Regions from separate parts of the Erwinia sp. CGal63 genome, predicted to be linked through region 3. Evidence: predicted binding sites of a transcription regulator. Region 3 holds the regulator's gene; each other region holds the start of a gene.

Region 1 (2,270 bases), on a different contig from region 3:
TCGCTATATTGCGGAGCTGGCGGCGGAGCTGCGGGAAAAAGGCGTGTTTAACATGCTGCTGTCGGATGGTCGCTATCTGATGGCGTTCTGCTCGACCAATCTGTTCTGGATTACGCGGCGCGCGCCGTTCGGCAAGGCGACGCTGCTGGATCAGGACGTAGAGATAGATTTTCAGAAGCAGACCACGCCGGATGACGTGGTGACGGTGATCGCCACTCAGCCCTTAACGGGCAATGAAACCTGGCACAAGATTGCGCCAGGCGACTGGGCGTTATTTTGCCTCGGAGAGCGCCAGCGCTGACTGGCTGGTCGACGTGCTGTTCAGTAGCGCACTGTTCAGCACGTATTTGCCGCCGCTGACGCCCATTGAAGGCGGCTGGCGGTTCTTCACAAACTCGGCATAGCCGGGCTGAAGCTGCTGCCAGAAGCTGTAGTAAACCGAATAGCGATGGCGCTGCAGATTGCTGTCCGTCATGCGGAACGGATAGATGCTCACTTCCACACGCGGCTGGCCGTTGCGCAGCGCCGCTTCCACATAGTGGTAAATATCGTCAATATTGGCGTCGGTCATCGCGTAGCAGCCGATAGAGACGCAGCTGCCGTGGATCATCAGGTATTTCCCTTCATAACCCTGCTGGCGATCGTATTCGTTTGGAAACCCGGTGTTGATGGCGCGGTAAAAGCGGCTGTCCGGCTTCAGCTGGGAAAGGCCCACGCTGTAAAACCCTTCCGGACTTTTAAAATCGCCCTGACGACGTTTCGGGCCTAATCCGCCGGAAAAATTACAGATACGGTAGCTGTCGAGCAGCCGATACTCGGTGCCGATTTTGCCGTACAGCTCCAGCGTGCGCTCTTCTTTGAAGATCTGAATATAGACGGGGGTGCCGAGTAACTGCTTTTTTAACTCTTTGCTTACCGGCGCCAGGGGGGCGATCGGTGCGACCGGCGCGCTGGCGAAAACAACGGCTGGCAGAAAAAACATCGCAAACAGCAGTGCGATTTTGCCCATTCTGGTTCCCTTGATAGTAGGGTTGATACGCCGTCCGAAGACGTGGTTGACTCGCTGTTTCGGAAATATCCGTAAAAGCTGCGTCACATTAGCATTGTCTATTTTTTTATCAAGAGAGCCGTGCAGAAAAAACCGAGAAAAGTTGATCCAGGCCGCTGCCGCTGCGCTTTCACAGAGTGTTAACCTGTTGAAAACGCGCTCGCTGGCTGTATACTTATCCAGTGTTGGCGGAGGGGCGAATGCGCAAGATTATACATGTAGATATGGACTGTTTTTACGCAGCGGTAGAGATGCGCGACAATCCCGCTCTGCGTGATATTCCTATTGCCATCGGCGGCAGCCATACGAAGCGTGGCGTAATCAGCACCGCCAACTATCCCGCCAGGAAGTTCGGCGTACACAGCGCGATGGCGACCGCGACGGCGCTGAAGCTCTGCCCGCATCTGAAAGTGATCCCCGGCCGTTTCGACGCCTATAAAGAAGCCAGCGCGCATATTCGGGAAATTTTTTCGCGCTATACCGCGCTGATTGAACCGCTGTCGCTGGATGAAGCCTATCTGGACGTTTCCGACAGCCCGCACTGTCATGGTTCCGCCACGCTGATGGCGAAAGAAATTCGCCAGACCATAGAGCGCGAGCTGGATCTCACCGCTTCGGCGGGCGTGGCGCCGATTAAATTTGTCGCCAAGATCGCTTCCGATTTGAACAAGCCCAACGGCCAGTTTGTGATTACGCCGCAGGAGCTGCCGCAGTTTCTGCTGACGCTGCCGCTGGCGAAAATTCCCGGCGTCGGCAAGGTCACCGCGAAAAAGCTGGAGGAGCTGGGCCTGCATACCTGCGCCGACGTGCAGAAAACGGATCTGGCCGCGTTGCTTAAGCGCTTCGGTAAGTTTGGCCGCGTGCTGTGGGAGCGCTGTAACGGCATTGACGAGCGCGAAGTAGTAACGGATCGCCTGCGCAAATCGCTGGGCGTGGAGCGCACGCTGTCGGCGGATATCCATGAATGGGAAGAGTGTCTGGAAATTATCGACTATCTCTATGCGGAGCTGGAGCGGCGACTAAAAGTCGTCAAACCCGATTTGCATATCGCCAGGCAGGGCGTAAAGCTGAAATTTAACGATTTTCAGCAGACTACCCAGGAGCACGTCTGGCCGGTTTTAAATAAAGAGGATTTTATCAGCGTGGCCAGGAAAACCTGGGAAGAACGACGAGCAGGGCGCGGCGTGCGCCTGGTCGGGCTGCACGTCACGCTGCTGAATCC
Region 2 (2,270 bases), on a different contig from region 3:
CCCGCTCGCCGTGCTCGGTCAGGTATTCCGTTAAATCTTCCGCCATGCGCTTGGTCAGTACCGTTACCAGCACGCGCTCGTCGATGGCCACGCGCTTGCGGATCTCCGACAGCAGGTCGTCGACCTGAGTCGCCACCGGACGCACTTCAATCAGCGGATCCAGCAGGCCGGTTGGACGTACTACCTGATCCACCACTTCGCCGCCCGATTTCTCCAGCTCATATTTGCCGGGCGTGGCTGACACGTAGATAGTTTGCGGCGCCAGCCCTTCGAACTCTTCAAACTTCATCGGACGGTTATCCAGCGCCGACGGCAGGCGGAAGCCATACTCCACCAGCGTCTCTTTACGCGCGCGGTCGCCGCGATACATGCCGCCGATTTGCGGAATGGTGACGTGGGATTCGTCAATCACCAGCAGGCCGTCCGCCGGCAGGTAGTCGAACAGCGTTGGCGGCGCTTCGCCCGGCCCGCGGCCTGAAAGGTAGCGCGAGTAGTTTTCAATGCCCGAGCAGTAGCCCAGCTCGTTCATCATCTCCAGATCGAACTGCGTGCGCTGGGAGATGCGCTGCTCTTCCAGCAGCTTATTGTTGGCCAGCAGCGTCTTACGACGGTCGGCCAGCTCTACTTTGATCTCTTCCATCGCCTGCAGGATACGCTCGCGCGGCGTGACGTAGTGCGTTTTAGGATAGATGGTGTAGCGCGGGATCACCGAGGTGATCTGGCCCGTTAACGGGTCGAATATCGACAGCCGCTCGACCTCTTCGTCAAACAGCTCGACGCGCAGCGCGTAGTCGTCCGATTCCGCCGGGAAGATATCGATAACTTCGCCACGCACGCGGAAGGTGCCGCGCTGGAACGCCTGGTCGTTGCGGGTATATTGCAGCTCCGCCAGCCGCCGCAGGATGGCGCGCTGGTCAATAACCATGCCGCGCGTCAGGTGCAGCATCATTTTCAGATAGGAATCGGGGTCGCCCAGACCGTAAATCGCCGATACCGACGCCACCACGATGACATCGCGACGCTCCAACAGCGCTTTGGTGGCCGACAGGCGCATCTGCTCGATATGTTCGTTAACGGACGCGTCCTTTTCGATAAAGGTGTCCGAACTGGGCACATAGGCTTCCGGCTGGTAATAGTCGTAATAGGAGACGAAGTACTCCACCGCGTTTTCCGGAAAGAATTCCTTCATCTCGCCGTAAAGTTGCGCCGCTAAGGTTTTATTCGGGGCCAGCACCATCGTGGGCCGATTGAGATCGGCAATCACGTTGGCCACGGTGAACGTTTTGCCCGACCCCGTTACGCCGAGCAGCGTCTGGTGCGCCAGTCCATCCTGCAGCCCTTCTTCAAGACGGCGAATGGCTTCTGGCTGGTCGCCGGAAGGCTTAAAGGCGGAATTAAGTTTAAAGACTTTGCTCATTGCATGGCTACCTGGTGATAAAAAGCGCGGACAGGCTGATAATTTTACTCTGCTGTGCCGATTTTGCCAGCAAAAAATACTGGATATATCAACAGTTATTCAGTACAACAGAGTAAGCGCCTGATGAAACCGCCCTGCTTAAGGCCGCCGGATGCTTAAGCGGCGGAAAAGTGGCGCGGTTATCCCCAGCCGGGAGGAAACTTTAACATTTGTCAAGACGCGCTGACAAAATGGCCGCTGCAAAACCGCCGTGGTTCCTTCGCCGCTTGATTTTAAATAACTTATTGATATATAAATAATTCATTGTAAAGACGAGTTTAGCATCAACTCAAGCCTAAGCCGCGCCGGCTCTCGCCTGGCAAAGGTTTTCATTGATTCATACACATGGTTATCCACAAGAATAGTGGATAACTGATTTCAGCGCCCAAGCCGTCTGCTGTGTATAAAATGGATTGGCCTGTGAACGCGTACGCAAAAAAAATTTTTTCCATAAATTTTTCGTTTACCCGTAGCGGTTTCGACTGCTCCCAGGCACAAATCCCCTTGCAGAACCAGTGTTGTTTGCGCTTTTTTTCTGACGCGAAATCGCCCCGCTTTGCCTTATCGGCAGGCGCCTGCACCACCAAAGATAAGTTTTCGGCACCATCAAAGTGCAGCCAGAAATTTACCTGGGTGATTATTAACTTTTTTTGACCAATACCTGGCCCTGTTCCTCTCTGACCGCGCCGTTTTTTATGCGTCGCAAAAAACTGGCCTGTGAATTGCAGTACTCCCTGACCGCCTCACGCTTTCAACATACCAGAGCGAGAAGCACAAGCCGCGAACGTTGCGTCAACGTCGACCGCTGTCGGCC
Region 3 (2,270 bases):
CGGAAGGCGTCGAAGCTATTTTGCAGTCGCTGGCGCAAGCTACCGGTTTCGCGCTGACCAATAGCGTGATTGAAGCGCATGGCCTGTGCGGCAGCTGTGTGGAAGTGGAAGCCTGCCAGCATCAGGATGAGTGCCAGCACGATCATACGCTCGGCAGTAAAAAGCGCGGTCGTTAAAAAGCATAAGCTTCAGAGAAACTTAAGCGGCGCCGCCGCTATAAAAGAACAAGGGCAGCGCCGAAAGCGCTGCCCTTGCTGTAACGTCTTACGGGCTTGCTGCCCCTGTGCACGTTATTTTATCAGAAGCGATGCTTGTTAGTGGTTTCCCAGTCGCCCAGCTCTTTCTCAGCCTGGTCTTTGGTGTAACCGTAACGCTCCTGAATTTTACCGACCAGCTGATCGCGTTTACCTTCTACGACAGTCATGTCGTCATCGGTCAGCTTGCCCCACTTCTCTTTTACTTTACCCTTCAACTGTTTCCAGTTACCGCCGGCTTCGTCTTTATTCATCTTGTTTCTCCTTAACCTTAGGTGATAACAGCTTATCGTTACTGCAAAACTACTGACAGCAACATAAAACGCTGCCTAAGTGCGTAACGTACAGATAATTGTAGTAGAAGATAGCGGGTTTGCACGGCGAGACGGCCTGATTTTGCAAAAAAAGCGAAGCGGCACGGCAGAGAAGTAGAAAAAATAAGGATAATCAATGCGTAACGAGAAAAAACAAAAGCGCAACAAAAGGGAAAGCGGAGATAACCGGAAAAAGCGGTGATTAAAAAGCCATCGTTCGCAGGCTATGCATCGAACGATTATCAGACTGCATTGCGCGATATAAAGAGAGGAAGTAACGAATGCGCCGCCTTAACGACGGCGCAGAGGCAGAAGCGTGCTTTTACAGCCAGCTACCGTTGCGGATGACGCCAACGGCCAGGCCTTCGATAGAGAAGGTCTGCTGGCGCAGATCGACCACGATCGGCTTGAATTCACTGTTTTCCGGCAGCAGATGCACAATGTTGCCCTGCTTTTTCAGGCGTTTTACCGTGACTTCGTCATCGATGCGCGCCACCACGACCTGGCCGTTACGCACGTCCTGGGTCTTGTGTACGGCCAGCAGATCGCCATCCATAATGCCGATGTCTTTCATCGACATACCGCTGACGCGCAGCAGGAAGTCGGCGCCCGGTTTAAAAAGATCCGGATCGACCTGGTAGTGGCCTTCAATATGCTGTTCCGCCAGCAGCGGCTCGCCCGCCGCTACGCGGCCAATCAGCGGCAGCCCGTCTTCGTCTTCCATCATCAGGCGGATACCGCGCGATGCGCCGGAGACGATCTCGATAACGCCTTTGCGCGCCAGCGCCTTCAGGTGTTCTTCAGCCGCATTCGGGGAACGGAAGCCGAGCTGCGTGGCGATCTCTGCCCGCGTCGGCGGCATGCCGGTCTGGTTGATATGCTGGCGTATCAGGTCGTAGACCTGCTGCTGCCTTGCCGTTAATGCTTTCATCCCGCCCCCTGGTTGTTTATACAGTCGACTGTGAGTATATACAGGTATTTCGCCGTTGAAAACCTCAAGTCGGATAAAAAACGTCACTTATTGCCATTTCAGCGCGGCGGTTAGCGGGTAAGCAGCACGCTCAGCCAGACGAAGACCGCCAGTAAAATCGCCAGCAGCACCGCCGCCGAGCCCATATCTTTCGCGCGACCGGAAAGCTCGTGGAACTCGTTGCCCAGCCTGTCGACCACGGCTTCAATCGCGCTGTTCAGTACTTCCACGATAATCACCAAGGCTACGGAGCCTATCAGCAGCACTCTTGCCAGCGGAGCGACGTCCAGCCAGCAGGCGATTGCTATCGCCACCACGGCGGCAACGACTTCCTGACGGAAAGCGGCTTCAAACTGCCAGGCCGCCCGCAGCCCTTTCCATGAATACCCTGCTGCTTTAATGATCCGTGTTAAACCTGAGGCGTTATTTGCCATAATCAGGGAACCCTTTGTTCTGTTTAACGTCAATGTCAGGGTAGCGCACATTATGCAACACCACAGATCTCGTTTACGGATTCTGGTATGCTTGCCGCGCTTTGCTAACAAGAGGCTTTATGTTGTCTATGTCAGGTTGGCGTAATTTATATTACAACTTATTGAATTTACCAGTAAAAATGCTGGTAAAAAGTAAGGCGATCCCCGCTGAGCCGGTCGCTGAACTGGGGCTGGATACGTCGCGCCCCATTATGTATGTACTGCCGTATGATTCAAAGGCCGATCTGCTGGCGCTGCG

The links. Region 3 encodes LexA, which represses DNA repair genes until DNA is damaged. Its sites were predicted from a motif close to TNCTGTATGTACATACAGNA; they were not measured.
Region 1: a site for LexA is predicted at 1,214-1,233, ahead of dinB (DNA polymerase IV). Genes of this name have one in related genera too.
Region 2: a site for LexA is predicted at 1,495-1,514, ahead of uvrB (excinuclease ABC subunit UvrB). Genes of this name have one in related genera too.

What each region holds. Positions count from the first base shown of each region.
Region 1 is NZ_JAKUMN010000004.1:262,053-264,322, forward strand. Features, by position in the region: gene MKZ79_RS14635 (class II glutamine amidotransferase) at 1-301, shown strand, start outside; gene dpaA (peptidoglycan meso-diaminopimelic acid protein amidase) at 272-1,009, opposite strand; gene dinB (DNA polymerase IV) at 1,249-2,270, shown strand, end outside.
Region 2 is NZ_JAKUMN010000001.1:1,883,781-1,886,050, forward strand. Features, by position in the region: gene uvrB (excinuclease ABC subunit UvrB) at 1-1,417, opposite strand, end outside.
Region 3 is NZ_JAKUMN010000003.1:30,168-32,437, reverse strand. Features, by position in the region: gene zur (zinc uptake transcriptional repressor Zur) at 1-176, shown strand, start outside; gene MKZ79_RS11415 (CsbD family protein) at 299-508, opposite strand; gene lexA (transcriptional repressor LexA) at 891-1,499, opposite strand; gene MKZ79_RS11405 (diacylglycerol kinase) at 1,610-1,972, opposite strand; gene plsB (glycerol-3-phosphate 1-O-acyltransferase PlsB) at 2,101-2,270, shown strand, end outside.